DNA from 4 places in the Mesorhizobium sp. J8 genome. Region 4 is predicted to be linked to each of the others. Evidence: riboswitches for the same ligand, from Rfam matches in the RefSeq annotation. Region 4 holds a riboswitch; each other region holds the start of a gene.

Region 1 (7,372 bases), 2.2 Mb from region 4:
GCAACCCTGCCGCGATTGACAATCAGCAGGGCGAGCGCATCCTCCACCGCCATCTCTTGGGGTTTGGAGAGTCGGGCCATGTGGGACTTCAGCATTGGCCGGTCGGTGTCCATCATGATGCGGACATGGCCGTTCATCGTCTTTCGCATGATCGTTTATTTCGGCATCACGGTCGCCTACATCATGGCGACCGGCACAGGGGCCAGCGTCGGTTACGGCGTCGGTCACATCTCGACCGATCCGGATGGCCCGATGTCCTTCGCGCTCTGGGGCGGCGTGGTCGGCTTCGGAATCGTCTCGATCGCCGTCTACTGGATCCGCGAATACATCCTCTATGTGCTGAAGGCGGGTCATATCGCCGTCATGGTGCATCTGATCGACGGCCATGACGTGCCCGACGGCCAGAACCAGATCGCCTATGCCAAGGACGTGGTCACCCAGCGCTTTGCCGAGGCCAACATCCTTTTCGTCGTCGACCAGCTGGTCAAGGGCGCCATCCGCGCCATCACCGGCCTGATCGGCGGCATCGCCGCCTTCCTGCCCATTCCGGGCCTGAGCGGCATCGTCAGCTTCATCAACACGGTCATCCGCATCTCGCTGACCTATGTCGACGAGATCATCCTCGGCTACAACATCCGCATCAATTCGAGCTCGCCCTTCGAGACGGCGCGGCAAGGCGTCGTGCTTTATGCCCAGAACGGCAAGCACATGGTCAAGAACGCCGTCTGGCTGGCGGTGATCATGTGGGGCGTGTCCTTCGTCATCTTCCTGTTGATGCTGGCGCCCGCCGCGGCGATCCTCTGGGTCATGCCCGGACAATTGGCCGGCTGGGCCTTCGTGCTGGCGATCGTCTTTGCCTGGGCCTTCAAGGCAGCATTCATCGAGCCGTTCGCCATCGCGTCCTTGATGCAGGTCTATTTCGAAGCCATCGAAGGTCAGGCGCCCAGCCCCGAATGGGACACGCGGCTCGCCGAGGCCTCGTCCAAATTCAGGGAACTGCGCGACAAGGCGCTCGGCTCCTTCGGCGGCGGCTCGCGTTGGGACACGCCCCGAGCGGCTTGATCAGCTCAGGATTTCGACGGCCCGGCACCGAGACTCGCGATCGCCGATTTGAGCGGCGCTTCGCCGGCGCCGCGAAAAGTCTCGCTCATCACCAGTTCGGGCAGCGGCAGGCGCTTGCCCCAGCCATGCGCTTCGAGGTCCGGCTTCGGGGCGAAGGCGGAGACGCGGCCGACGCACAGATAGGCGATCGGCGTGACATGCTCCGGGATCGACAGAAGCCGCTTCAGCGCCTCCGTTTCGATGATGCTCACCCAGCCGACGCCGACACCCTCGGCGCGTGCCGCCAGCCAGAAATTCTGCACCGCGCAGACCGTGCTGTAGAGATCCATCTCCGGATTGTGCCAGCGCCCGAGCGGCGAACCCTTCGAGCGCTGCCGGTCGCAGGTGATGCAGAGATTGAGCGCGCTTTCGCATATGCCTTCGAGCTTCAGTTTCCGGTATAGCGCCTGCCGCTCCGCCTCGATCGCCGGCAATTCCTGCTCGCGCGCGGCGAGGAACAGATCGCGCACTTGTCTGCGCCGCTCGGCATCGCGGATGACGATGAAATTCCACGGCTGCATATAGCCCACCGACGGCGCATGATGCGCGGCGGTGAGAAGCCGCGCCAGCACGCAATCGTCGAGGTCGTCGGGAACAAAATGGCTGCGCACGTCACGCCTGGTGAACATCGCCCGATAGACCGCGTCGCGCGCCAGTTGGTCAAAGTCGTCGCCGCTCGCGGCGATCGCTGCTGCCGTCATCGCTTTTCCCCTTGCGACAAGCAGTCCTCCGCCTGACCAAGCGGAAGACCGTGTCTGCCGGGCCGGTCTTCTGGCTCGGGATCGTCCCGCCCCGGCGCCTTCCCGTCATCGACAGTGGCGTTTGCCGGCGCGGTCCCCCTCACAGCGTTGGGCACGCCACGGAGTTCAACCGTGTTCCCGATTCTCCCGCGTCGCGGGCACCAGGCAGCGAAGTGACCTTACCGCGAAGTTGGGCACCCGCCAATGGCGCGGACGACATGGGCTTGCGCAATTTCCCCAGCCATTCGGCTTTTCAAACATGGTCATTGCGGCCGCGGGTGCCTAGATTAGGCGCCATGGCCACACGTCTCTACACGCACCCGATCTTCCTCGAACACCTCACGCCGCCCGGTCACCCCGAGCGGCCCGACCGCCTGCGCGCCATCGAGCGGGTGCTGGACGACGAGGCGTTTGCGGCGCTCGACCGCGTCAAGGCGCCGGAAGGCGACGAGAAAACCATCCTCTACGCGCACCCCGAGGCTTTCGTCGAGCGCGTGCGCGCGGCGATTCCTGAGAGCGGCATCGTCTCGATCGATGCCGATACCAGCGCCAGCCCGAAAAGCTGGCAGGCGGTAGTCACGGCGATCGGTGCGGCGAACGCCGCGGTCGACGATGTCTTCGAGGGCCGCGCCGCCAACGTCTTCGTCGCCGCCCGTCCGCCGGGCCACCACGCCGAAAAGACCACGGCAATGGGTTTTTGCCTGTTCAACACGGCGGCCATCGCCGCCCGTTATGCGCAGAAGAGGCATCAGGCCGAGCGCGTCGCCATCGTCGACTGGGATGTCCATCACGGCAACGGCACGCAGGACATCTTCTGGGACGATCCGTCGGTGCTCTACTGCTCGACGCACCAGATGCCGCTTTATCCGGGCACCGGCGCGAAGAGCGAGACCGGGGCCGGCAACATCGTCAACGCGCCGCTGGCGCCGCAGACCGGCAGCGACCTGTTCCGCGACGCTTTCCTGTCGCGCGTGCTGCCGTCGATCGACGCGTTTGCGCCGGACCTGATCATCATTTCCGCCGGTTTCGACGCGCATCACCGCGATCCGCTGGCCGAGATCAACCTGACCGAGGACGATTTCGACTGGGCGACCGGCCAGTTGATGGAACGCGCGGGTCGCCACAGCTCCAACAGGCTCGTCAGCCTGCTGGAAGGCGGCTACGATCTGCAGGGACTGGCATTTTCAGTCGCCGCCCATGTCGGGCGGCTGATGAAGGGATGAATGATGGCTGATGAAGCTAACCAAGACGTCAAGGCGATGAGCTTCGAGCAGGCGCTCGACGCGCTGGAGAAGATCGTCGATGATCTGGAGCGCGGCGACGTCCCGCTCGATCAGTCGATCAGGATCTATGAGCGCGGCGAGGCGTTGAAGGCGCATTGCGACCGGTTGCTGAAAGCGGCCGAGGACAAGGTCGAGAAGATCAGGCTGTCGCGCGACGGCAAGCCGGTGGGAACGGAGCCGTTGGACGCGGAATAATTCGGGTGGCAGAGCAAGCAGGTAAGGAGTTCAAGCCATGTGCCGCAACATCAAGACCCTGGCCAATTTCGAACCGCCGGCAACCAATGACGAAGTGCATGACGCAGCGCTGCAGTTCGTGCGCAAGCTGAGCGGCACGACGAAACCGTCGAAGCGCAACGAGCACGCTTTCTATCATGCTGTGGAAGCGATCGCGGCCGCCGCGCGCGAACTCATCGATTCGCTCGAAACCAGCCAGGAACCGCGCAACCGCGAGGTCGAGGCCGCCAAGGCGAAGGCCAGGTCGGCGCTGCGTTTCGCCTGAGGGACAGTTATGAGCTTCTTTCCCGGAAACGACCCTGAGCCCGGCGATGCCTTCGCCTGCGACCAGATCGAGCTGATGGTCGTTCCCAACGCCAAGGACATCGGCGGCTTCGAGGTGCGCCGCGCCTTGCCGACGGCGAAACGCCGTCTGGTCGGGCCATTCATCTTCTTCGACCGCATGGGCCCAGCCATCCTGCGCGCCGGCCACGCGCTCGACGTGCGCCCGCATCCGCATATCGGCCTTTCCACCGTCACCTATCTGTTTGACGGCAAGATCAGGCATCGCGACTCGCTCGGCACCGAAATGGTGATCGCGCCCGGCGACGTGAATTTGATGACCGCCGGGCGTGGCATCGTTCATTCCGAGCGCACGCCGGAAGAGCTGCGCGGCGCTCCGATGTCGGTCTCCGGCTTGCAGACCTGGCTCGCGCTGCCCGATGGCAAGGAAGAAATCGCCCCGGTCTTCGCCAATACGTCGGTTGCCCGATTGCCGCAGATCGACACCGGGGGCGTCAGCGGCCGCGTGGTCATCGGCGAATTCTCAGGCCTGCGCTCGCCCGTCGCGACCGCGTCGGACACGCTTTACGCCGATCTCAGGCTGGCCGCGGGCGCCAGCGTGCAAATTCCGGCCGATGCCGAGGAACGCGCCATCTACACGCTGGAAGGCGAAGTCTCGATCGCCGGCGATGTTTTCCCGGCCGAGCGGCTTCTGGTGTTCAAGCCGGGTGAGGAGATCGTCGTCTCCTCCGAGCGCGGCGCGCATTTCATGCTGTTCGGCGGCGCTTCGCTTGGCTCCCAGCGCTATATCTGGTGGAATTTCGTCTCGTCCTCGAAGGAACGTATCGAGCAGGCCAAGCAGGAATGGAAGACGGGCCGCTTCGATATCGTTCCCGGCGACGAGGAAGAGTTTATTCCGCTGCCTGAGAACTAGGAATCGCTCAACCTGCGCGTCACCGACACGCATTTACATTCGCCCGCCGGCGGCCTATTCCGCGCATGATTATGGCGCAATCTGCTGGTAGCGCCGTGTTCGATCAATTGAGGCAGGACGCGCCCGAGTGAAGCCAGACACGCCGCTGCTCGACAAGGTCCGCATTCCCGCGGACCTGCGGATGCTCGATGAGAGCGCGCTGCCGCAGCTTGCCGCGGAACTGCGTGCCGAGCTCATCGACGCCGTGTCGCAGACGGGCGGCCATCTTGGCGCCGGTCTTGGCGTCGTCGAACTGACGGTTGCCCTGCATTATGTCTTCAACACGCCGCAGGACCGGCTGATCTGGGACGTCGGCCACCAGGCCTATCCGCACAAGATTCTGACCGGCCGCCGCGACCGCATCCGCACGCTGCGCCAGGAGGGTGGCCTCTCCGGTTTCACCCGGCGCGCCGAGAGCGAATACGACCCGTTCGGCGCCGCGCATTCCTCCACCTCGATTTCGGCCGGCCTCGGCATGGCGATGGCGCGCGACCTGTCGGGCGGCCGAAACGATGTGATTTCCGTTATCGGCGACGGCTCGATGTCGGCCGGCATGGCCTTCGAGGCGCTGAACAATGCCGGCGCACTCGATGCCCGGCTGATCGTCATCCTCAACGACAACGACATGTCGATCGCGCCGCCGACCGGCGCGATGAGCGCCTATCTGGCGAGGCTTGCGTCGGGCAAGGCCTATCTCGGCCTGCGCGATTTCGGCAAGAAGCTGACCTCCTATCTCGGCAAGCGCGCCGACCGCGCCATCACCCGGGCGGTCGAGCATGCGCGTGGCTATGTCACCGGCGGCACCTTGTTCGAGGAACTCGGCTTCTATCACATCGGCCCGATCGACGGGCACAATCTCGAGCACCTCATCCCGGTGCTGAGGAACGTGCGCGACAACGGCAAAGGTCCGGTGCTGATCCATGTCGTGACGCAGAAGGGCAAGGGCTACGCGCCGGCGGAGGCAGCGGCCGACAAATATCACGGCGTCAACAAATTCGACGTCATCACCGGGGCGCAGGCCAAGGCGCCGGCCAACGCGCCCGCCTACACCAAGGTCTTCGCCGAGAGCCTGATCCAGGAGGCGCGCGAGGACGACCGTATCGTCGCCATCACAGCCGCCATGCCGAGCGGCACCGGCCTCGACCTGTTCGGCGAGGTGTTCCCGAAGCGGACCTTCGATGTCGGCATCGCCGAGCAGCACGCGGTGACCTTCGCGGCGGGGCTCGCCACCGAAGGCTACAAGCCCTTCGCCGCCATCTATTCGACCTTCCTGCAGCGTGCCTACGACCAGGTCGTCCACGACGTGGCGATCCAGAAGCTGCCTGTGCGCTTTCCCATCGACCGCGCCGGCTTCGTCGGCGCCGACGGCGCCACCCATTGCGGCGCCTTCGACACCACTTTCCTCGCCTCGCTGCCGGGCTTCGTCGTCATGGCGGCGGCCGACGAGGCGGAGCTTCGCCATATGGTGCGCACCGCCGCGTCCTATGATGACGGCCCGATCGCCTTCCGCTATCCGCGCGGCAACGGCGTCGGCGTCGACATGCCGGAGCGGGGCTCGCTGCTCGAAATCGGCAAGGGCCGCATCCTCAAGCAAGGAACCAAGGTCGCGCTGCTTTCCTTCGGCACGCGGCTGCAGGATTGCCTGCTCGCCGCCGAGGAGCTCGGCGCCGCGGGTCTCTCCACCACCGTCGCCGATGCCCGCTTCGCCAAGCCGCTCGACGAGGATCTCATTCGCCGGGTCGCCCGTTCGCACGAAGTGCTTGTGACCGTGGAGGAGGGCGCCATCGGCGGCTTCGCCAGCCAGGTGCTGCACTTCCTCGCCCATCAAGGCCTGCTGGAAAGCGGCCTGAAGGTGCGCCCGCTGGTGCTGCCGGACGTGTTCACCGACCACGCCAAGCCCGAAAAGATGTATGCCGACGCCGGCCTGGACTCGGTCGGCATCGTGCGTACCGTCTTCGCGACGCTCGGCCATGGCGTACAGGCGCAGCGCGCCTGAATCAGAACGTCAAGACGCTGAATCAGTTTGCCGGCTTTCGGATATAAGCGTTTGTTAACGCTTCCGTTTGGCCGTTCGCTTACCCTGTCTCTTGGCCGATTTTCAACGGCGCCCTGCTAAGACCTTGGTCCTAAGGCAGGGGATAAGAACAATGAAGGCGTTCCTTTGCGGCATGGCCATTTTGGCTGCCATGGCCGCGCCGTTGGCAGCCGAAACGCGTTACGACCGCAACATCGAAAAGGCGGCGAGGGATATCGTCGCCGGCAAGATGGGCAACATCCGCGGCGGTTTCACCTACAAGCAGAGACCGCAGTTCGTTGTACTACCGGATGCCCCGCTACCCGTGGCGGTGCCGGCCGAGCCGCCGCGCAAGGAAGCCTCCGGCAATGATGGCCTGACACCGGCCGTCGAGCGCCAGGTCTCGCGAACCGTATTTTAGAACCACATATCGCGCACGCAACGCCCATCCCGCGGCAGGTCGTCGAATGTGTCGAGGCCGTCGAAATGGTCGATTGGCAGGTCGGCGACTTCCTCGGGCGGCGCCAGCCTGACATTGACCGCGATGCGCGTGCGGCCGCTCTTGCCGGAACGCAAGCCGCGCCAGGCGACCACACAGGCGCAGGTCGGGCAGAACAGGATTTCCAGCGCGGGTTCGGCCACCTCGGGGCGTGTGTAGGACTTCAGCGGCCCGGCGACGCGGATGCGCTCGTCGACATAATCATAAGCCCACAGCGTGCCGTAACGGCGGCAAAGCGTGCAGTTGCAGGCGGTGATTCCGCCGGGA
Region 2 (7,372 bases), 2.7 Mb from region 4:
CAAGCGTTCGGGCAGAGGCAAGAAGTCCAAAGCGAAGACAATCCCTTTCATTGGTCCTGATCTATTTCCACTTCGCGCGGTAGACGGATTGACGCACGCAAGGTCTAGGCCAACTCGAACAATTGACTTCAAAAGCTGCTTGGCGGATATCGCAGGTCGGCTGAGATTGGGATTGCGCTGGGCCGTGTCGCTAATGGTGTTCCTTGTGAGGCCGATAGCGATCCGTTGATGCCGCGGACCTTCGCGGTTTCAGTCCCACGTTGTTTTCACTTTCGGGTTCTGGCTACTCGACGGACCCGTTCACGCCTCTCACAAGGCACGACTAGCCCCCCCCTCTTCCATCAGCTGCTTTAGGCAAGCTGATATTCCTTTGAGGCCAGCAACGAGCTGGCCGAGAGGGAAGACTGTCTGCGATGGCGCATGGGTGCTTCACGGGCGCCACCCGCCGCAAAGTTGCGATTGAATACGTCAATCTGAGCCTAGATCCACCCCTCCTGCGCGGATTGGAGCTGTTGACATTGTCGAAGGCGCTCGGAGTTTTCAAAAGGCCTAAAAGCAATGCCTGGCCCTAGCTGCCGCATAGAGTTGCCAACCACCTCAAGGCCTCCAAGGGCAAACACTCCACGTGATTGCGGAAGTGGCGAACCGCCGACTTTCCTGAAGACACCAGCCGAATGCCCCAAGACCTGAAGGGCTTTTCAGGAGTTTCCGGGCGGTCATGACCCCTGGTTATCGGCCGGCGACTAATACTCATTTGAAGGGCGCAGCCCGTCAGCGTTAACTCAAGCCAGAAACTTAGGGCAGGCTCCAGCCGGTTCGTTGGAATGGAAGGGCAAAAGTCAAGGGATCTCTGGAGCGCTGAAGCACGCAAGGCAGGGGATAGGACAGCATGAAGATAAGGCGCATCCGGGTATTCATGAAGAGTCTACCGGTTCCCGGAGGGAAGGTCACAGTAGGACAGGCAACGCTTGCAGCCCTCGATTCCACCATCATCCAGATCATATCCGATTCAGGCGTGGTCGGCTGGGGCGAAACTTGTCCGATTGGTCCGACTTACGCTCAGAGCCATGCCCTTGGGGCCCGCGCCGCAATAATGGAAATGAGTCCTGGTCTTATAGGAGCCTCCATCAACCCGGGACTGCTGCATCGCAAGATGAACTCACTGCTTAACGGGCATTCTTATGCGAAGGCCGCCTTTGATATTGCCGCGCACGATTTAATTGGCAAGCATACGGGAATGCGGGTAGCGGACCTGCTGGGAGGCGCCACGACTGAGCGTGTTCCATTCTACTTCTTTATCGGCGTTGGCGATGCTGATGAAGTGGTCCGGTCCGTCAAGGAGGCCCAGGCCTCGGGATACGTTCGCATTCAAACAAAGATCGGCGGCCGTCCTGTCGATCAGGATATCGAGGTGATCCGAAAGGTCGCGGAGGTCTTGAAAAAGGGCATGCGCTGGGCTGTCGATGGCAACAGAAACCTGACCATGCGCGACGCAATTTTGCTCAGCCAGCAATGCAGGGATATTCCATTCGTTCTTGAGCAACCCTGCAACACGCTGGACGAGATCGCCGCGATACGACCGGCTTTGCAGCATCCAATCTACATCGATGAAAGTGGCCTTGACCTGAGCACTGTCGTCCAGGCAGCCGGCAATGGCCTGTGCGATGGCTTCGGAATGAAGGTGACTCGGATTGGCGGGTTAAAGCCGATGGCTGCGTTCCGAGATATCTGCGAAGCTCGTTCGCTGCCGCATACCAGTGATGACAGCTGGGGAGGAGATATCACAGGGGCGGCTTGCGTTCATATTGGCTCCACGGTGAGGCCGAATTTGTTCGAGGGCTGCAGCTGGGTCAACAAAATCTCCGAGGAAAGTCACTACGACCCAATTCACCCAATTTCCGTTACGGACGGTCACGTTTTGCTCCCGACCGGCCCGGGCCTGGGACTGGAAGTCGACGAGTCCATGGTTGGTACACCAATTGCAGAATTTTGAGCGTAGCCACGTTTCAAACGCACGATCCAGCGGCATAACGGCCAAGGAGTTAAACATGCCCGTAATTCACGTCGAGACATTCAAGACGGATGACGACAAGAAGGAGAACCTGGCCTATGAAATCACAAAGCTGTTCTGCGACAAGATGAACTTGAGGCCGGAGCAGGTCCACGTGGTGTTTGATGAATACGAGCCAAGCAACTGGGCTACAGCTGGCAAGCTCTGGTCGAGGATGTGATACGCTACAGCATTTACTGTGCAGAAATTTGAAGCCTCCTTCCGTCGTTGCAGTTGAGGGGGCCTATTTGGACAAGTCTTGGCCTTGGCATCGCGTAGCGCGGCTCATCTTGTGATTACCTCTGCAGGTTGGCACGGTATGCCATCGGTCAGGAGCCGCGCACCCGGATTATGCATGGCTGCCAAGCAGTTTCAGTCGACACAGCCTTGATAGCCGCTCGCGTCACCGGCAAGCCAAGCCATGAATTGTGAATCGATTATTGGTTACCTCGCGGCTCTATGCTCCGTGACGTCATATACCCCGCAAGTCTGGAAAATTATCAGGACGCGGGATACCGATGGCATCTCAGCCCCGATGTACGTCATCAACGTCGTGGGATTTGCGTTGTGGCTCACCTTCGGGATACTGAAGAATGAATGGTCCCTCATCGTCACCAACGCTCTGATCCTGTTACTTTCAAGCCTCATTCTCCTAATGACGCTTCTTCCACGCGCGAAAAAGGATGCTGTGGCCGACGTAATTGATCCAGCTATTCCCCGCACACATCGGTCCGAGGAGGGGACGCCTTCGGGTGATTCCGAAACCAGGTGATAACCTGACCTGGTTTGGAGGCTCTGGTCGGTTGACAGGTCCTTCTGCGAATTGGGCAAATCGTCAGGCCTGCATTCTCTCGCGAAGCGCACGTGCTGCAGTGACCATGTTGACGAGGGAAGGGCGGACCTCCTCCCAATTGCGTGTTTTGAGGCCACAGTCAGGGTTTACCCACAGTTGCGCGTCAGACAAGCGTTCGCGGGCAAGCGAAAGGAGGGCCGAAATCTCGGCGACTTCCGGAACACGCGGCGAGTGGATGTCATAGACTCCGGGACCGATTTCATTCGGATATTTGGAACTCGTGAAGGCGTCCAGCAGTTCCATCGCCGAGCGCGATGTCTCAATGGAGATTACATCCGCGTCCAGCTCAGCGATCACGCCGATGATCTCATTGAATTCCGAGTAGCACATATGAGTGTGGATTTGAGTCGCGTCCTGTACACCGGTTGAAGCGAGCCGAAAGCATTCGACTGCCCAGTCGAGATAGAATTGCCGGCCGCATTTGCGCAGCGGCAGGCCTTCGCGAAACGCCGCCTCGTCGATCTGGATCATCTTTGCGCCAGATTTTTCGAGGTCCGTCACTTCATCGCGAATGGCGAGCGCGATCTGGCGACAGACCTCAGCGCGGGATAGGTCGTCGCGAACAAAAGACCAGTTAAGAATGGTCACTGGGCCCGTCAGCATTCCCTTCACCGGCTTTTGCGTAAGCGACTGAGCGAACTCCCACCACCGCACCGTCATCGGATTTGGGCGCGACACGTCGCCGAAGATGATAGGGGGACGCACGTAGCGCGACCCATAGCTCTGCACCCAGGCATGTTCGGTGAAGGCGAAGCCGGAAAGTTGCTCGGCGAAATACTGGACCATGTCGTTTCGTTCGAACTCACCATGCACCAGCACATCCAGCCCAATCTCCTCCTGCCAGCGAATAGCAGCCTCGGTCTCCTTCTTCAGAAAGGTTTCGTAATCGACATAGCTGAGCTGGCCCCTCCCATGCGCGGCACGCGCCTTGCGCACCTCAGCCGTCTGCGGGAAGGATCCAATGGTCGTCGTTGGAAACCGCGGCAGGCCGAGCGCGCGAGCCTGAACCCTGGAACGCTCGGCAAATGCGCTCGTTCGTTGCTTCATGGCGCCGTTGATGCCGGCGGTTCGCCCTTCTACAAGCGGGTCGTGGATCTTCGAAGATGTTGCGCGAGCCGCGGCGGCATCAGCAGAAGCTTTCAACTCGTCGGCCACCGCGCCCCTCCCTTGGGACAAGGCCCGAGCCAGGATCACCAGCTCGTCGGTCTTTTGGGCCGCGAAGGCGAGCCACGATCTGAGGTCCGCATCGAGTGCTGTCTCCATGCGCAGATCGATCGGCACATGCAGCATCGAGCAGGAAGGCGCTATCTCGACGCGGGCCAGGGGCCAGCCGGCGACGACCGGCTTGATTCGGTCGAGAATGGCAGTGAGGTTCGCGCGCCAGACATTGCGGCCGTCGATCAGGCCAAGCGAAAGCACCAGATCCTTAGGTGCGAGGCGACCAACCGTTTCCAACTGCTCGGGAGCGCGCACGAGGTCTAGATGCAGCCCGGCTATCGGCAGAGAAATCGCGGTCTCGAGATTATCTCCCAACGGCCCGAAATAGGTAGCCAGCATGATCTTCAGCTCGGGCGCCACCGTCGACAGCTGCCCATAGGCAAATTCAAACGCAGCTCGTTCGTTCGGGTTTAGATCCAGCACAAGCGCCGGCTCGTCGATCTGTAGCCAATCGGCTCCCGCGAGCTTCAACGTCCGCAGGAGTTCCTCGTAGACGGGCAAAAGCCGTGGCAGGAGCGCGATGGTGTTGAATCCTTCGGCACGTGACTTCGCCAGCTTGAGAAAAGTGACCGGTCCAAGGATGACTGGGCGTGTGTGAATGCCCAACGCCTTAGCCTCGAGGAAGTGATCAATGGGTTTCGTCGACGAGAGGGTAAACGTCTGATTATCCTCGAGTTCCGGCACGATGTAGTGATAATTGGTATCAAACCATTTGGTCATTTCCATCGCGGTTAAGCTGTGTCCATCAGCATGCTGGTGACGAGCGCATCCACAATGCTCCGTCTGAGCTTGGCCGCCGCGGGCCATGGCGAAATAGGTATCGAGTGGGACCTCGCCCCCGTTCCAAGCATATCGGGACGGCACGGCGCCGACCATGGCTGCGGTGTCGAGTACATGGTCGTAGAGCGAGAAGTCGTTGGACGGGATTTTCGAAACGCCGCGATCATGCTGCTCCTCCCAGCTAGCGGCACGGAGCGCCTTCGCCATCGTGAGAAGCTCGGCGCCACAAGATTTTCCGGACCAATAACTTTCAAGCGCGAATTTCAATTCTCGCCGACGACCGATTCGTGGGACACCGAGCGTTGCTACAGGAATTTGCTGAGAGACAGTCATGCCATACCCCGATAGTTGGGGCGTGGGACAAGGAGGGCGCCAATAGCCCGACCCGAAACGCCAAGCTGCCGCGGCCCACCGAGACACCCCGCCCGTGGACAATGGTTCGCCGTGGCAGGTCTCCTGGCTCGCGGGTCATAGCCTTTACCCGTCTTCCCGAGGCGTTCGCCTCAGTGACATGAGTGGGATTGGCTCGCCGCTAACAGTTGCGGGGGCAGCGCCGGCATCGCACCGGCTTCCCTCTTAGCTCCGCTGCGGCAACGCCGTACGGAGAACCACGGTGACCCAGACAATCACAAGGGGTGCTGTCTGTCAACGCCGCATAAAGAAATGTTTATGTCATTATGCGAATGTCGCTTGTAATGATGGGCTATTTTCGGAGAGTCGTGCAGGAGCAACAAAGGAAGGGTTTGATCGTCAACATGTTCATTTCGGCACTCGGTAGGGCAGACTGGCTAGATGAAGCCATTGCTTGCCGCTGCCGGTGACTGGCCAAATCAGCAAATGGGCGCTGTTCGGAGGTGTGCCGGACCGAGCCGGTTTTGGTTGGACCTATCGGGCGTGAGGGCAGGGCGCCGCCAGCACAATTGCGTGGCTAATCGCATACTGCAGGACGCGAATGTGGGCATCGGCACGCCGACTGATATCAAGATTGCCTGAACTGCCCTGTCAAATGGCGCCAGCTCATCTCTGAGTTCCTGCAATTAAAAGCGCCAGGGGGAAACCGCACTCTACGAAAGGAGATGGGAAATGGGACATTTCGATTTGCCTGTCTTCGGTAAGGCAGCTTTTACCGGGAGCAGGGCAGCTATTTCTTGGCACGCCCCTGAAGCAGTCCAGCCTGCTCGGCTTCGCGGCGCAGATTCTGGCGCGGCCGCGGACCGATTTGCTGGATCACCAGGCCGGCCGCCAGCGAGCCGAGATCACCGCAATCTTTAAGGCTGCGCCCGGTCGTGTAGCCGTAGAGGAAGCCCGCGGCATAGAGGTCACCGGCGCCGGTTGTGTCGACCAGTCCCCTGGTCTCCATGGCCTGGATGGTAACCGTCTCGTCGCCGCGCACGATCACCGAACCCTTTTCCGAACGGGTCACGGCGGCTATTCTACAATCTTTGCGTATCGCCGCCAGCGCGTTCTCGAAGGAGGAGGTCTGGTAGAGCGACTTGATCTCGTGGCTGTTGGCGAAAACGATGTCGACCTTGCCCGAACGCATCAGCTCCAGGAATTCATCGCGATAGCGGTCGACACAGAAGGAATCCGACAGCGTCATGGAGACTTCGCGCCCGGCCGCATGTGCCAGCCGCGCGGTCTGCCGGATTGCTTTCTTGGCGCGTGGCGGATCCCACAGATAGCCCTCGAAATAGGTGACCTTGGCGCCGGCGGCCTTGTCTGCCTCAACATCCTCCGGTCCGAGCTCGACGCAGGCGCCGAGATAGGTGTTCATCGAGCGCTCGCCGTCCGGCGTGACGAAGATCATCGAGCGCGCCGTCGGCGGTTCGCCCTGGAGCGGCCTGGTGTCGAAGGCCACGCCCTGGGCGTGGATGTCGTGGGTATAGATGTCGCCGAGCGCATCGTTCGAAACCTTGCCGCAGAAGGCGGCGCGGCCACCGAAGCTCGCCACGCCCGCCGCCGTGTTGCCGGCACTGCCGCCCGAAGCCTCGATGGCGGGCCCCATGCGGCTGTAGAGCAGCTCGGCGCGGCTTGTGTCGATGAGGTTCATCGCGCCCTTAACGATGCCATTGGCCTCCAGGAAGGCTTCGTCGCATTGGGCGATGATATCGACAATGGCATTGCCGATGCAGAGCACGTCATATTCCGGCAGCAAGATCTCTGGCACGAACGGGCGCGGGTTCGGCCGGCTGGTGTGGGCGTTTCGAGCGCAGATTATCTGGCGTGGAGTCCCTCCGGGCTGCGACTCCTGCGTCGCGCCGCAAGTCGTTGGCTCCGCCGGTCCTCTCCCAGGTGAATTCAGGCTCGTCACGGCCGAGGTTCCGATAGATCGCGGTAGGAGAACAAGCGGCCCCCTAGCGACTTTGATTTCAACCAGATCGTGAACATAGGCCTACCATTCACAGCGACTTGGAACTGCTAAGACTCTGCAAATTTGTTTGAAGGGTCTGTTGCAAGGCTCTGTCGAAAAC
Region 3 (7,372 bases), 1.7 Mb from region 4:
AGGCCTCGGTTGCCGAGGCCGAGCGCTTGGCGCGGGCACAAAAAAACGCCAGGCTGAAGGACCTTCGCATCCACGCTTCGTGGCTGGTGCTCGATCCGCAGGCGCACTTCCAGGAGGAGATCGACTGTTCGGCGTTGCTCGGCGACCTGCCGATTCGAAAGGTCGTCCGCGAGGGCTAGATCCTTGCGGCTTTCAGCCTCAGGTCGCCTGTAGTCGGGCCGCGCCATCCTCGCGCGATATCTCGACCAGCCGCGCGACCGCCCATGGCGTAATGAGCGCGAAGAAAGCTGTGATATCGAGGAAGATCGACCACGCCAGATCGAACCCGCTGTGGTCGTAGCAGACTGCGAACTCCATCACGCTCGATTCCTTTTTGACCTGCCCGTTTGCGCATGTCGCTTCACGCGTTCCCACTAGCATGGTCCTGATTTACACCAATTACAAGTCATGGCTAATTTAGCTGCCGGGAGGGTGAATGCTGACGCGTGAGCTGTCACAACGGCTGAAGCAGCTAGGCCGGCTTCGGCCAGAACAGCCAGGTGAGCGCCACCGCCGCCATCGCCCAGAGCGCGAGCATGAAGGCGAGCCCGGCCTTGCTCACCGGCTTCTCGCGTCGCATGGCTTCTTCGCGGAATTCCCGCATCAGATCGGCCGGGACCAGCTTGACGGCGAGCATGATGCCGACAGGCACGATCAGCAGGTCGTCCAGGTAACCGATGACCGGGATGAAGTCCGGGATGAGGTCGACAGGGCTCAGCGCATAGGCCGCGACAGCGCCCGCGGTGGCTTTTGCATACCAGGGAACACGCGGGTCGCGGGCGGCAATCCAGAGCGCCACCACGTCGCGCTTGATGTTGCGCGCCCACTGCTTTGCCGCATCGAGCATAGGCATGCCGCCAATATACGGGTGCGCCGGGCTTCAAGCCATCTGAGAGCCGTTCAGGCGCAATCCTTCAATTCCACGACCTCGACGCCGAGGCGGAAGGCCTGGCCGTCGGCATAGGAGCGCGCGTGCTGCTCGGCTTCGAAGGGGAAAATGAGCGTCGTGCCATAGGCGGTGACGCGCACCGTCCACTTCTGGCCCTTGACGAGTTCAACGCCATGAAGTTTCGCCGTAACCATCTCACCCTCCTCAGATCCGGCACTTCAGCGACATCCGCATAACGTCGCGAAAGTCATTTGAATGCAAATAATCCGACCCAATCGTGTCGTTGCGGTGTCGATTCCGACATTGGGTCGTTTGCGTCCGTGAAATGGTTCACCGACAGCATCGCTTTCTTGCCTCCGGAGCGGGGCCGGCAGCCTGGAACCGCGACGGCCTCGGCCGGGTTAGAGTCCGGTTCACAAGGAGACCGCCATGATCCGCAAGCTGAAATCCGGCGAATACCGGCTCTATTCACGCAAGATCGATCCCAGGACCGGCAAGCGCCGCAATCTGGGCACCTTCAAGTCGCGCGAAGCCGCCGAAAAGCACGAACGCGAAGTGCAATATTTCAAGCGGCACTAGTTAGTTTTCGCCAAGGGGTGGCGATCGCGTCATCCGTGCGGTGTCGGCGGAGTGCGCGGGCGCGGGTGGCCAGGCACGTTGGAGCCGATATGGTCGAGATCGCAACGTCGCGTGATCATCTCGACCGAATTGGTGTCGACGCTTACGCGCCCCAGCACCTGTATGGTCGTGCGTCCGAGATCCTCGTCGACATGGACAACCTCGCCCTCAAGCCTGAGCTTGTCGCCCACCTTGGCATTGGGCTCGACCATCGAGTAACTATGGCTGTCGCCGTCGAGCGTCAGCATCACACGGTCCTTGACGCGCTCGGTCACCGTCGCGACCACCGCTACCCTATCCCCTATTTCGACAACAACGGGCCGTATCATTGCGGCCTCCTTCCTGCTCCGTGCGGCTGTTGGCCGGGAGCCAATTGGCTGACGACATGACTGTTGCCGCCCGTTGCTGAAATAAACGGGAAAACAAGTCTTTGGTTGCCTCTGCGCCGCGTCCCGGCATGGCCCGGCCGATCCGCGTGAAGCAGGATTTCGCGGCAGACACCGCGTCCGGTCGCCGTGACTAGGCGAAGCCATCAGATCACCGCACGCTGATCAGCGCGGTGCCGGCGATGGCGAGAAGCGCTCCGGCCCAGGCGGCCGCGGTCGGCCTTTGCCCGCTGCGCAGCCACACCATCGGCAGGATGATGACCGGCGTCATCGAGGACAGCGTCGAGATGATGCCGACATGGCCGGTGCGCAGCGCGGCCATCAGGCAGGACATGCCGAGCGAGGTGCCGACGAAGGCGGAAAGCACGGCAAGCCCCACCGTGCCGAACTGGACGGCCTCTCGCTTGCCTTTGCCGAACGGAGTTGCCGTGAGCGCGATAAACAGGATCACGGCGAGGCCCGAGCGCAGCGCCATGGCCGTGAACGGCTCGACGCCGGCGGCCATTGCCGGTCGCGCCAGAAGGGTGCCGATCGCCTGGCCGAGCGCCGTCGTCACGCCGAGCACGATGCCTGGTCCGAGGCGCCCGGTGAGCGGCGGGCCGGGCACGGTGCTGACGGGCACTGTGGAAGGAGTGACGACTGGCATGGCCGGCGCCAGGTCGCCGCGCTTGAGGAAGCGTCGCGGCATGCCGATGGCAAGCACGATGCCTGCAAGCACCAGCGCCACGCCCAGCGCCTGCCAGCGGCTGACGGTTTCGCCGAGCACCAGATAACCGAGCGCCAGCGCGAAAGGCGAGGTGAGCGAGAAGAGCAGCGCCGTGATGCGCGGGCCGACCGAATAGATGGTGGCGAAATAGGTCGTGCTGGCGATGCTGATGCCGGCGAAGCTCGATCCCGCAAGCAGCCAGAACTCCCTTGGTCCGATCGTGTGCCAGCCGCCGATCGCCAGCGACACCGAGCCGGTCATCACGAAAGTCGCGAGCATCTGCCACCGGGCAAGCTGGAGCAGGGGAACGCGCCCCTTGAGCTCGCTGAGGAACATGGAGCTCAGCGCGCTACACATGGCGGCGGTGACGGCGAAGGCTTCGGCGGCGAACATGGCTGGCGACTGCGAATCCGGGAGCCGGACAATTGCCGATGCTTACGCCAGCACGAGGCCCTCGGCTAGGCTGTGCGGGCTCGCGGTCCGCCCAAGACCGCCCAACTGGCCCCGATCAGCGCTGCGATGGTCGCGAGAAGCACCGCCAGGCTCGGCAGGTGCAAGAACACATTCCGCCAGCGTGGCTCGACGACCGCACCGGTGCTGAAGGCCTCGCCGCTATACTGACAAAGGATCCAAGAGGCGCCGCTGCGCACCATGTCGGCATCGATGTCGGAGATCAGCGCCTTCGCGTCGCCTGCGGCTGTGGGCATTGTCGCCATATAGGCGAGCAGCGCCTTGGCGGTGGCGAGATAGGCGTGGCTGCATTCGTTGAACGGGCTCTCCTCGTCGCCGAGGCTGCCCGGCATCAGCCCCCACAGGCAGTAGGTGAATTGCAAATTGCCGTGATTGTAGAGCCGCCGGAAGGTCGGGTCGGTCAGGGTTTGGCGCTGGGCAAGGTCGAGGATATCGCCGCGGTAGCGCGCGATCACCGCCATCTGGCCGTGGGTGAGGCTGGGGATCTGGATGCCGGGCGGAGGTGGGGCCGAGGAGCCGCTATGAGCGTGCGCGGATGTGGCCGGCGTTGCCAGCAGGGCGGTCGCCAAAAGGAAATTGGCCGCCAGGGCGAGGAACCTTGGCGGCCGACGCATGCGATTTCAGGCGTAGCGGCGGGCAGGCCCGCGCTGGTCGCGCAACGCGACCACGCGCTCGGCAGCCGCGCCGAAGCCGAGCCCGACGACGGTCCACAGCACCAACTGGATGCCGAGCGATGCGACCCGGAACTGCCAAAGCACCGTCGCCGAGAAGTTCTCCGGCACCTCGTTGATGTCGGGCAGGGCCGCCTTCACCAGCGCGAAGACGACGAGGAAGGCGAGCCCAGCCACGATCGAGGCATTCCAGGCGCCGAGCCTGTTCCAAAGCCGCTGCGCCAGCCCGACCGCCGCCACCATCGCCGCGATTGAGACCACGATCATGATGAAGAACAATTCGGTGCGGTAGGCGATCGTTTCGGCATTGCCGACCGCCGGCGGGTTGGCCGGATATTTGAGGCTCGGAACCACGACTACGGACAGGAATCCGAGCAGCGCGATGAGCGCCGAGGTGCCGCGCGGGCCGAGCGAGCCCAGCCGGCCATAGGCATAGGCAAAGACCAGCGAGAACAGCCCGCCGAGAGCGGCGCCATAGACCAGCACGCCGGTCGCTAGGCCAATGCCGGCCTGCGTGGCGCGGCTGACCATTTCGGGCTCCGGCGCCTCGCCGGCCGCCTGGGCCTGCTGTTCCTCGAAGGCGATTGCCTTGTCGACCTGCGGCTCGCCATAGACGCGGGCGAAGGCGAATGCCAGAATCCCCGCGACCAGCCCGACAAGCATGCCGCGCAGCAACAGTTTTCCGACCATGCCAGAGTCCCTTCGAGCAATCCCGGGAGAAATTCGAAGCGTTTCTCCGCCCGGAATTGCGTTAGACCAAAACTCAGAACGGCATCAGCGATGCCGAACTGCTCGAGAGCAATTCCAGGAAAAGTGTGCAACGGTTTTCCGTCCGGAATTGCGTCAGACCAAAACCTAGGACGGTTCAGCCTTCGCTGAACCGCTCCTAGTGGCAGGGGAAGCCGAGCAGGTGGCGGCCGTCATGCACGAACTCGTGCACCGCCGTGCCCCTAATCAGCGACGTCGCGCCTTCTTCCGCGCCGACGAAATAGATCATCAGCATCAGCATCAGGCCGGCGAAGATTGCCCAGGGCAGAAGCTCGCGAACGGGAATCGCAACCGGGCCGTAGGTCGGGGCGAAGGTGGTGTCGGACATTTTGACCTCCTGTGGGATGCTGCGTCCCGTTGATCCAACGATGCTGCGAGATAAGGCCTGACTTTCGGCTGGTGCCGATCACAGTGGCGCGACCGTGCCGGACTCGCACCGGCTTCCAATCCCGTATAGCGCTAAAACACTTGTCAGCACTTCGTTCGCCTGTCAACGACATGTAATGGCCAACGCGGCTTCGCGCGGCCGAAATTTCACTGGACCACGGAGTTTTGGGATGTTCGCCCGCCTGACGATGATCGCAAGCGGCGCGACGCAGGCCACGCGCAAGGGGCGCTTTCCGAGTGACGAGGCGCCGGAGCCGTGGGCACTCGATCACGCAAGCGTGCTCGCTTCGTCGCTGCGCCGGGCCGACCGTGTCTGGACCAGTCCGGCGCTTGCCGCGCGCAGAACGGCCGAGGCGCTCGGCCTGGACGCGACGGTCGAGCCGCTGCTTGGCGAGCAGGATTTCGGGCGGTGGGCCGGCAAAGGCTTCAAGGAGGTGCAGGCCGAGGACCCGAAAGGCATGGCGGCCTGGCTTGCCGATCCGGACGCCGCACCCCACGGCGGCGAGTCGCTTGCCGCGGTGGCCCGACGCGGCGTCGCGCTGATGGAGCGCTTGGCCGCCGAGAGCGGCCACACCATCGCGCTCACCCATGCCGTGCCGATCCGCGCCGCGATCGTGCATGTGCTGGGCGCGCCTCTCTCCGCGATCTGGAAGATCGACATCGAACCGCTGTCGCTCACCGAATTGCGCAGCGACGGCCGCCGCTGGGCGCTGCATGCGAGCGGGGTCGCCGCCCGCGCGAAATAGCGCTGGAAAAGCGCTCGTCGGCCGACGAGCGGCCGCCGGCGAAGACGAACCCTGCCGTTTCAGCAATCGCTAACGGAACGGAAACGCCTCGCTGCTATGGTGCTGCCTCGTGGCGAGGAGAGCCTTGCCTTAGGAGCCGCCGGATATGGCCAATTATCCCGAGACCGAACGCCGTCTTCATGCGCGCGAATTCGTGCTCAAGGAAGCCGCGATCATTGCCGGTGGCGTCAGGATCGGCTGCTCGGTCAGGAATCAGCACGAGCAGGGCGCGGAGTTGCGCGTCGCCGCCGATACGGAGCTCCCGGAACGCTTCCTGCTCGAGGTTCCGGCCGACGATACGACCTATCGAGCCTTGGTGCGGTGGCGTCGAAACGATCGCGTCGGCGTGGCGCTCTACAGCAACGCGCCGAGGAACTGACTACCCGGACGTCTCACCAATTCGTCACTTCACCTGGCCGCACGTGCAACCGGCATGCATGGAACGCAACCGCCGCGAGCCCGTTCATTGCTGCCGATCAACTGGGATTCGCGTATGAGCAGGACAGCCGTTTGGGTGGCGCTGATCGCCATCGTTCTCGTAGGCCTCTATTTGTTGGAGGCCAACGGCATGATCCGGTTCTAGAAGCAGCGGCGCCGCTCGTCGCCATTCGCAAGGTCAGCAGCAGCGGCTCTCTCCGCAACACGGCTTTCCCGCGGCCGCCTGTTCCTTCAGCCAGCGGTCGCGCGGCTTGCAGCTTGCCGGTCGTGGCGAAAGCTCGACCTCGATGGCGCCGCCAACGACGCTTGGCTGGGCCGCGCGGTGCAGTTCCATCGGGCGGACGCCGTCGCTGACCTCGAAGGTCAGTTTCGCCGACTGGTCGAGGGCTACGTGATCCGAGACCTTGCGGATGATCGCCGCGAACTTGCCGGCCGGCATATGGATAGGCCCGCCTTCGTCCACGTCCCATAGCTGGATGAAAATCTCCGACCAGGATTCCGGATTGGCCTCGCAATCCAGCGCCGAGAACTGCCCCGCCTTCACCTCGGTGACATGATAGCCTGGTTTAACCGGCCGTCCGTCATAGCGGAACACCAGCGGCCGGTCCTTATGATCGGCCAGCGCGCCCAGCAGGTCGCCGATGGTCAGGTCGGCGGGGTCGATCGGGACAGCGTTTTTGTGATTGTCAGAAGACAGCATGTCGGCTATTCCTCATTTCAACATTTCAAGGATTATTGAAACGTGGATGAACGTCAAGCCCTGATCGCCTTTGGCGCGCTGTCGCAGGAAACCCGCTTGCGCCTGTTGCGCTTGCTGGTTGTTGCTGGACCGGAAGGCATAGCCGCCGGCGCGCTCGCCGAGCAGGTCGAGGTCTCGCCCTCCAATGTCAGCTTCCACCTCAAGGAACTCGAACGGTCCGGTCTCGTCACCGCGCGGCGCGACGCTCGCTCGATCGTCTACAGCGCCGAATACGACGCGCTGTCGGGGCTGATCCGCTTCCTGATGGAGGATTGCTGCTCGGGCCGCCCGGAAATCTGCGCGCCGGCGCTTGCCGCACCTTGCTGCAGGCCGGGCGAGGGGAGCCAGCAATGATTGTTTTGCTCCTTGCCCGGCCAAGGGCCAACCGATGAACGGTTTCGATCCAGCGCGCCGCTTCGCCGCCGAAGCCCTGGGCACCGCCCTGTTGGTGGCGACGGTCGTCGGTTCCGGCATC
Region 4 (7,372 bases):
AGCCGTAGTCGGTAAGGATGCGGCGCAGATCCGGATGGCCGCTGAACAGCACGCCGTAGAGGTCGTAGGTCTCGCGTTCGTACCAGTCGGCGCCGGGATAGACGGCCGTCAGCGACGGCACCAGCATTTCCTCGTCGGTCTGGACCTTGAGGCGGATGCGCACATTCTGCTTCGGCGACAGAAGGTGATAGACGACATCGAAGCGCCTGACACGCGACGGGTAGTCTGCGCCGCATATGTCGATGATCGAGATGAACTGGCAGCGCGGATCGTCGCGCAGGAAGGTCGCCACCTCGATCAGATTGCCCGGCTCGACCGAGACGGTCAGCTCGCCATAGGCAAGCACGGCTTCGCCGATGCGGCCGGAGAGCTTCTCGCCGAGATAGGTGGAGAGTTCGTTCAACGCCAGGGTCATCGGCTCACCGTTCGATCGTGCCGGTGCGGCGGATCTTCTTCTGCAGAAGGAGAATGCCGTAGAGCAGCGCTTCGGCGCTCGGCGGGCAGCCGGGCACATAGATGTCGACCGGCACGACGCGGTCGCAGCCGCGCACCACCGAATAGGAATAGTGGTAGTAGCCGCCGCCATTGGCGCAGGAGCCCATCGAGATGACGTAGCGCGGCTCCGGCATCTGGTCGTAGACCTTGCGCAGCGCAGGCGCCATCTTGTTGGTCAGCGTGCCGGCAACGATCATGATGTCGGATTGGCGGGGAGACGCGCGCGGCGCGACGCCGAAACGCTCCGAATCGTAGCGCGGCATCGAGGTGTGGATCATCTCGACCGCGCAGCAGGCGAGGCCGAAGGTCATGAACATCAGCGAGCCGCTGCGCGCCCAGGTGATCAGCGCTTCGGTCGAGGTGACAAGGAAGCCCTTGTCGGCCAGTTCATTGTTGATTTCAAGGAAGAAGGGATCATCTTCCCCCACCGGCCTGCCGGTGTTGGGGTCGATGATGCCCTTGGGCTTTGGCGCGACGAGGGTGCCTGAACTGTCGTTCAATCCCATTCCAGCGCTCCTTTTTTCCATTCATAGGCAAAGCCGATGGTCAGCACCGCCAGAAACACCATCATCGACCAGAAGCCGAGCATGCCGAGCTTCGAGAAGGACACCGCCCACGGGAACAGGAAGGCGACCTCGAGATCGAAGATGATGAACAGGATCGACACCAGGTAGAAGCGGATGTCGAACTTCATGCGGGCGTCGTCGAACGAGTTGAACCCGCATTCGTAGGCGGAAAGCTTTTCCGGATCGGGATTGCGGTAGGCCACCAGGAAGGGCGCAATGATAAGCGCGAGACCGACGATCATCGCCACGGCGATGAACAGGACGATAGGCAGATACGAACTCAGGAGTGCGCTCATGCGGCGGCTTTCCTTCGGCGGGGCAGTTCACTTTGATTACAGCAACGAACTCTAATGCGGAAGCGTGACAGTTTAACCGCTGAACCGTTTTAGGAGGGCCCATGCTGCAACGCGGCGAGGGTTAGCGCAGCGGTTTCGGTGACGCAAGTCAAACCTTGTTCAAATCGCGGCCCTGGACGCCTTATCGGAAGAAACTGGTCCGATCCGCTCCTGTTTGATTTCCTTCAATTTTCACTCCACTTTTCTCTCCTGACATATCTCCCGCCATTTGCCTGCTAGCATGGTCGGAATCACCGGCTAAAAATCCACGGACGATCGGGGCAAGGACACCTTGATGAAGGAGAAAATCTCGCTCGCCATGGCCAGGCGCATCGCGCTCGGCGCGCAAGGGTTCAACGACCCTCGCCCGGCAGGGGTTCCGGATCGTCGCCACCTTGCGCGGGTGCTTTCGCGAACCGGCCTGCTGCAGATCGATTCCGTGAGCGCCGTGGTGCGCGCGCACTACATGCCGCTCTATTCGCGCCTCGGCTCCTACCCGCTGTCGCTGCTTGATAACGCGGCCGTCACCCGCAAGCGCGCAGTTTTTGAATATTGGGCGCACGAGGCCTCGTTCCTGCCGGTTGAGACCTATCCCTTGATGCGCTGGCGCATGCAGCGCGCCGAGCAGGGCGACGAGATGTATCTCGGCCTGGCGAAATGGGGCCGTGAGCGCAAGGCGATGATCGACGAGATCTATAGAGAGGTCGTCGAGCGCGGGCCGATCGCCGCCTCCGGCATCGAGGGCCACAAGGGCAATGGCGGCTGGTGGGGCTGGAGCGAGGCCAAGCACGCTTTCGAATGGCTCTTCTGGGCCGGGCGCATCACCACTGCCTACCGGCGCGGCTTCGAACGCTACTATGATCTGCCGGAGCGCGTTTTGCCGCAGGCCGTGCTAGACCTGCCCGTGCCCTCGGTCGAGGACGCCCATCGCGAATTGCTGCGCATCTCGGCGCGCGCCCACGGCGTCGCCACCTATGGCGACCTGCGCGACTATTTCCGCCTCGCGCCGGGCGACACGAAGGACCGCATCGAGGAGCTGGTCGAGACCGGCGACTTGCTGCCGGTGAAGGTCGAAGGCTGGGACAAAACAGCCTATCTCCATAAGGACGCCCGCTTCCCGCGCCGGATCGAGGCGCGCGCCCTGCTTGCGCCCTTCGATCCAGTGGTTTTCGAACGCACCCGGACGGAAAAACTCTTCAATTTCCGCTACCGCATCGAGATCTACACGCCGGCGGAAAAGCGCCAGTATGGTTATTACGTGCTGCCCTTCCTGCTCGGCGACCGCATCGTCGCCCGCGTCGACCTGAGGGCCGACCGTCCGGCCAGCGTGCTGCGCGTCCATGCCGCTTATGCCGAGCCCGGTGCTCCCGCCGAAACCGCCGCCCAGCTGTTCGACGAACTGAAGCAGATGCAGGCATGGCTTGGCTTAGAGGCGATCGAAGTGACGCCGGCCGGAGACCTCGGACCGGCGCTGGCCGACATCAAGGTGTCGTAGCCGCGCGTTGACAGGCGCCTAGCCGTAAGCCTAAATCCTGACCCAGACGGTCTTCTCCCGGCAAAGGGAGGAGCCAAGAGGGAATGCGGTGCGGGCCGAAAACCCAAATCCGCGGCTGTCCCCGCAACTGTAAGCGACGAGCCTCGGCCGAAAACCACTGGGGTGTTCCCGGGAAGGCGGCATCTGAGGCGACGACCCGCGAGCCAGGAGACCTGCCGTCTGAGACTTTAAGTATCCGAATGCCCGGCGGGTTTTCCGGGCAAGGAGCCTGGTTTTGGATCGCAACGGCAGTTCCCCGGCAAATAATGCGGACAGTTCGTCCGAACGCGATGACGCGCTGGCCGGCGTGACGGTCATCGTCTGTTCCTCCTGTCGTGACGAGGGCGGCTCGGACGCCCATCCGCGCGCCGGCGCCCTGCTGGCCGAAGACACGCGCCGTGCCGCCTCGAGCGAAAATATCTGCATCCGCACCGTCGAATGCCTCGGCAACTGCAAGCGCCGGCTGAGCGCCGCGCTGCTGCGCGACGGCTGCTGGAGCTATGTCTTCGGCGACCTGGACACCACCAGCGGCGCCGACCTCGTCGCCGGCGCAAAGCTCTTCGCCACCTCGACCGACGGCCTGATCCCCTGGCGCGGCCGACCCGATTCCCTCAAGCGCGGCCTGGTTGCCCGCATCCCTCCCCTCGACATGCTGAAGGACTGACCATGAACGCTTCCGTTTCCCGCGTGCCCTGCACCGTCGTCACCGGCTTCCTCGGCGCCGGCAAGACCACGTTGATCCGCAACCTGCTCGAAAACGCCAAGGGCAAGCGGCTGGCGATCATCGTCAACGAGTTCGGCGATGTCGGCATCGATGGCGAGATCCTGAAGGGGTGCGGCGTCGACACCTGCCCGGAGGAAAACATCGTCGAGCTCGCCAATGGCTGCATCTGCTGCACCGTCGCCGACGATTTCGTGCCGGCGCTCGACCAGATCCTGTCCCGCACGCCGAAGGTCGACCACATCCTGATCGAGACCTCCGGCCTCGCTCTGCCGAAGCCCTTGGTGCAAGCCTTCCAATGGCCGACCGTGAAGAGCCGCGTCACCGTCGACGGCGTCGTCGCCGTGGTCGACGGCCCGGCGCTGGCCGACGGCCGCGTCGCCTCCGACATGGACGCGCTTCAGGCGCAGCGCGCCGCGGACGATTCGCTCGACCATGACGATCCGGTCGAGGAGGTGTTCGAGGACCAGATCGCCTGCGCCGACCTGATCATCCTGTCGAAGAGCGATTTGATGGATGCGGCGGGCGCTGAGCGCGCCAACGCCGTCATCGGCGAACATATCGCGCGCGCCGTGAAAGTCGTGCCGACCGCGCAGGGCAAGGTCGATGCTTCGGTGCTGCTCGGCCTCGGTCTCGCCGTCGAAGACGATATCGAGAACCGCAAGACCCATCACGACGACGAGCTCGATCACGAGCACGACGATTTCGATTCCTTCGTCGTCGATATCCCGTCGATCGCCAATCCCGACGAGCTGGCAAAGCGCGTCGCCCTTGCCGCCGAGCAGGAGAACGTGCTGCGCGTCAAAGGCTTCGTCGAGGTCGGCGGCAAGCCGATGCGGCTCCTCCTGCAGGCCGTCGGCCCGCGCGTCAATCATTATTACGACCGCGCCTGGACGGCTGAGGACGACCGCCGCTCGCGACTCGTCGTCATCGGCCTCAAAGGGCTGAACCGCCCGGCGATCGAGCGTATCCTCGCCGGCTGAGGCAATCCGGACCGCGATGCATATCCTCACCACCACATCCGCTTCGCTCGACGATCTCGCCGAGCCGATCGACCTCAGGCAGACGCCTGCGGATGTGGTGGCGCTGTCCTTCACCGACAGCGACCTCGCCGGCCTGGCCGCCGCCTGGAAGGCCGGTGCTGCGCGGCTGCCGTCAATGCGGCTGGCGGCGCTGCGCGACCTGCGTCATCCGATGTCGGTGGACCTGTGGATCGACAGCGTCGCCCGCCACGCCAAGGTCATCCTCGTGCGCATCCTCGGCGGCTATGACTGGTGGCGCTATGGCTGCGACCAGCTCGGCGCGATCGCGCGCGAGCGCGGCATAAAGCTCGCGCTGCTGCCCGGCGAAAGCCATGACGAGGACCAGCGCCTGATCGAAGCCTCCACCCTGCCGCGCGCCGATCTGGACGCGTTGCTCGGCTATTTCCGCGAAGGCGGGCCAGCCAATATGAATGCGCTGGTGCAAAGGCTGGCGCGTCTGGCCGGGTCGGATGCGGCCGTGACCGAGCCGGTGAGCGTGCCTAAGGCGGGATATTACCTGCCAGGAGTTGGCGTCGTCGAAAAGCCGGCGCTATCCCTCAGTACCCTGGTCATCCCCATCCTCTTCTACCGCTCGATGCTGCTCGCCGCGGACGTCGCGCCAATCGACGCGCTGGCCGATGCGTTGCGCTCACAAGGCATGGCCCCCGTGCCGATCTTCGTGTCCAGCCTCAAGGATCCGGCGTCTCCCGCCTTAGTCGAAACCGCCATCGCCTCGCTGAACCCCGCCGCCATCGTTACCGCCACGGCCTTTGCCTCCGGCGCGGAGCCCGGCGCCGAGACCCTGTTCGACCGCGCCGGCGTGCCTGTCTTCCAAGTCATCGTCGCCACGACGCGGCGCGAAGTCTGGGACAAGAACCAGCGCGGCCTGGCGCCCGCCGACCTCGCCATGCATGTCGTGCTGCCCGAACTCGACGGCCGTATCCTCGCCGGCGCCATCTCCTTCAAGGGCGAGGTTGAGACCGATCCGGCGCTGGCCTTCCGCGCCTTCGCCAACCGGCCCGAGGCGGATCGCGTGTCGCAGGTCGCCAAGCGGATCGCCGCGTTTATCCGTCTGCGGCGGACCGGGCGGGCCGAGCGCAAACTTGCCATCCTGATCCCGAATTATCCCAGCGCGCCTGGAAGGACCGGCTACGCCGTAGGACTTGACGTGCCGTCAAGCGTGCTCGCGATGCTGCAGGACCTTAAGGAACAGGGATATGCTGTTGACGGGATTCCGCAATCGCCGCGGGAATTGCTGGATGCGCTGAAGGCAGGGCAAGGCCTCCCCGTAGAGGATTATCTCGCCTTTTCGGCCGAATTGCCGGAGGTAGCGCGCGATACAGTGGAAGCCGCATGGGGCAAACCTTCGCAGGTAACCCCTAAAACCCATTTCCCCTTCCGCGCCGCGACCTTCGGCAACGTCACCGTGGCACTCGCCCCCGACCGCGGCCGCTCCGCCGACCGGCGCGCCGACTATCACGACCCGACCCTGCCGCCCCGCCACGAGCTAATCGCCTTCGGCCTCTGGCTGCAAAAATCGCTCGGCGTCCACGCCATCGTCCATGTTGGCGCCCACGGCACGCTGGAATGGTTGCCGGGCAAGACCGTCGCGCTCTCCGAAACCTGCTTCCCCGAGATTGTCGCCGGCTCGCTGCCGGTCATCTATCCCTTCATCGTCTCCAATCCCGGCGAGGCGGCACAGGCCAAGCGCCGCATCTCGGCCGTGACGCTCGGCCACCTGCCCCCGCCGCTGACCGGCGCTGGCCTTGACGAAGCGCAGCAGAAGCTGGAGCGGCTGGTCGACGAATATGCCCAGGCCGACGGCCTCGACCGCCGCCGCCGCGACCGCCTGGCAAAGCTGATCGTTGAGACGGCGCGGAAGACCGGGCTTGCCTCGGAAGCCGGCGTGGCGAAGACCGACCAGCCCGACGAAGCGTTGCGCCGCATCGATGCCTGGCTCTGCGACCTCAAGGATTTCGCCGTCAAGGACGGGCTGCATGTCTATGGCCGCGCGCCGGAGGACGAAGCCGATCCGCTGCGCCGGCAAAGCGCGGAAGCCGAAAAGGCCGCCCTGCTTGCCGCCCTCGATGGCCGCCACATCAAGGCGGGTCCCGCCGGCGCCCCGGCGCGTGGCCGTTCCGATGTGCTGCCCACCGGCCGCAACCTCTTCACTTCCGATCCGCGCACCATGCCGACCCCGACCGCCTATGACCTCGGCCAGGCGGCAGCGGAGGAAGTGGTGCGCAGCTACATGCAGAGCCATGGCGACTGGCCGCGCTCCCTGGTCATCGATCTCTGGGGTTCAGCCTCGCTGCGCACAGGCGGCGAGGAAATCGCGCAAGGCCTGGCGCTGATGGGCTGCCGGCCGCAATGGGATGCCGCCACCGGCCGCGTCACCGGCATCGAGGTGCTGCCGCCGGCTGCGCTCGGCCGTCCGCGCGTCGATGTCACCTGGCGCATTTCCGGCCTTTTCCGCGACATGTTCCCGACCCAGATCGCGCTGATCGATGCCGCCGCCAATGCCGTGGCCGGCCGCGACGAGGACGATTCGGAGAACCCGCTCGCCGCCGCGACCCGCGTCCAAGGCAAGGTCAGCCCGCGCATTTTCGGCACCTCGCCCGGCACCTATGGCGCCGGCGTCGAGGATCTGCTGTCGCGCGGCGAATGGGGTGCACGCGAGGAGATCGGCCGCGCCTATC

What was found. Region 4 has a riboswitch for cobalamin ahead of MJ8_RS20760 (DUF1636 family protein). Riboswitches for the same ligand answer to the same signal wherever they lie in the genome.
Region 1: another riboswitch for cobalamin. It lies ahead of bluB (5,6-dimethylbenzimidazole synthase); the one in region 4 lies ahead of MJ8_RS20760 (DUF1636 family protein).
Region 2: another riboswitch for cobalamin. It lies ahead of metE (5-methyltetrahydropteroyltriglutamate--homocysteine S-methyltransferase); the one in region 4 lies ahead of MJ8_RS20760 (DUF1636 family protein).
Region 3: another riboswitch for cobalamin. It lies ahead of MJ8_RS12225 (CbtB domain-containing protein); the one in region 4 lies ahead of MJ8_RS20760 (DUF1636 family protein).

The regions. Positions count from the first base shown of each region.
Region 1 is NZ_AP024109.1:2,128,751-2,136,122, forward strand. Features, by position in the region: gene MJ8_RS09775 (hypothetical protein) at 79-1,062, shown strand; gene bluB (5,6-dimethylbenzimidazole synthase) at 1,068-1,802, opposite strand; cobalamin riboswitch at 1,845-2,022, opposite strand; gene MJ8_RS09785 (histone deacetylase family protein) at 2,138-3,064, shown strand; gene MJ8_RS09790 (exodeoxyribonuclease VII small subunit) at 3,068-3,319, shown strand; gene MJ8_RS09795 (DUF2277 domain-containing protein) at 3,357-3,623, shown strand; gene MJ8_RS09800 (pirin family protein) at 3,633-4,553, shown strand; gene dxs (1-deoxy-D-xylulose-5-phosphate synthase) at 4,735-6,588, shown strand; gene MJ8_RS09810 (hypothetical protein) at 6,740-7,027, shown strand; gene MJ8_RS09815 (GFA family protein) at 7,024-7,372, opposite strand, start outside.
Region 2 is NZ_AP024109.1:1,667,940-1,675,311, forward strand. Features, by position in the region: gene MJ8_RS07565 (SDR family NAD(P)-dependent oxidoreductase) at 1-51, opposite strand, end outside; gene MJ8_RS07570 (mandelate racemase/muconate lactonizing enzyme family protein) at 890-1,993, shown strand; gene MJ8_RS07575 (tautomerase family protein) at 2,049-2,231, shown strand; gene MJ8_RS07580 (SemiSWEET family sugar transporter) at 2,472-2,822, shown strand; gene metE (5-methyltetrahydropteroyltriglutamate--homocysteine S-methyltransferase) at 2,886-5,234, opposite strand; cobalamin riboswitch at 5,330-5,529, opposite strand; gene MJ8_RS07590 (adenosine kinase) at 6,043-7,053, opposite strand.
Region 3 is NZ_AP024109.1:2,622,017-2,629,388, forward strand. Features, by position in the region: gene MJ8_RS12180 (hypothetical protein) at 1-179, shown strand, start outside; gene MJ8_RS12185 (hypothetical protein) at 199-360, opposite strand; gene MJ8_RS12190 (YkvA family protein) at 512-892, opposite strand; gene MJ8_RS12195 (hypothetical protein) at 940-1,122, opposite strand; gene MJ8_RS12200 (hypothetical protein) at 1,358-1,507, shown strand; gene MJ8_RS12205 (hypothetical protein) at 1,537-1,875, opposite strand; gene MJ8_RS12210 (DMT family transporter) at 2,084-3,031, opposite strand; gene MJ8_RS12215 (hypothetical protein) at 3,097-3,723, opposite strand; gene MJ8_RS12220 (CbtA family protein) at 3,730-4,470, opposite strand; gene MJ8_RS12225 (CbtB domain-containing protein) at 4,667-4,876, opposite strand; adenosylcobalamin (AdoCbl) riboswitch at 4,877-5,020, opposite strand; gene MJ8_RS12230 (histidine phosphatase family protein) at 5,106-5,681, shown strand; gene MJ8_RS12235 (PilZ domain-containing protein) at 5,827-6,099, shown strand; gene MJ8_RS12240 (DUF6428 family protein) at 6,337-6,858, opposite strand; gene MJ8_RS12245 (ArsR/SmtB family transcription factor) at 6,901-7,251, shown strand; gene MJ8_RS12250 (aquaporin) at 7,286-7,372, shown strand, end outside.
Region 4 is NZ_AP024109.1:4,318,328-4,325,699, forward strand. Features, by position in the region: gene MJ8_RS20740 (NADH-quinone oxidoreductase subunit C) at 1-415, opposite strand, end outside; gene MJ8_RS20745 (NuoB/complex I 20 kDa subunit family protein) at 420-1,001, opposite strand; gene MJ8_RS20750 (NADH-quinone oxidoreductase subunit A) at 992-1,357, opposite strand; gene MJ8_RS20755 (winged helix-turn-helix domain-containing protein) at 1,692-2,891, shown strand; cobalamin riboswitch at 2,922-3,126, shown strand; gene MJ8_RS20760 (DUF1636 family protein) at 3,166-3,594, shown strand; gene cobW (cobalamin biosynthesis protein CobW) at 3,597-4,634, shown strand; gene cobN (cobaltochelatase subunit CobN) at 4,651-7,372, shown strand, end outside.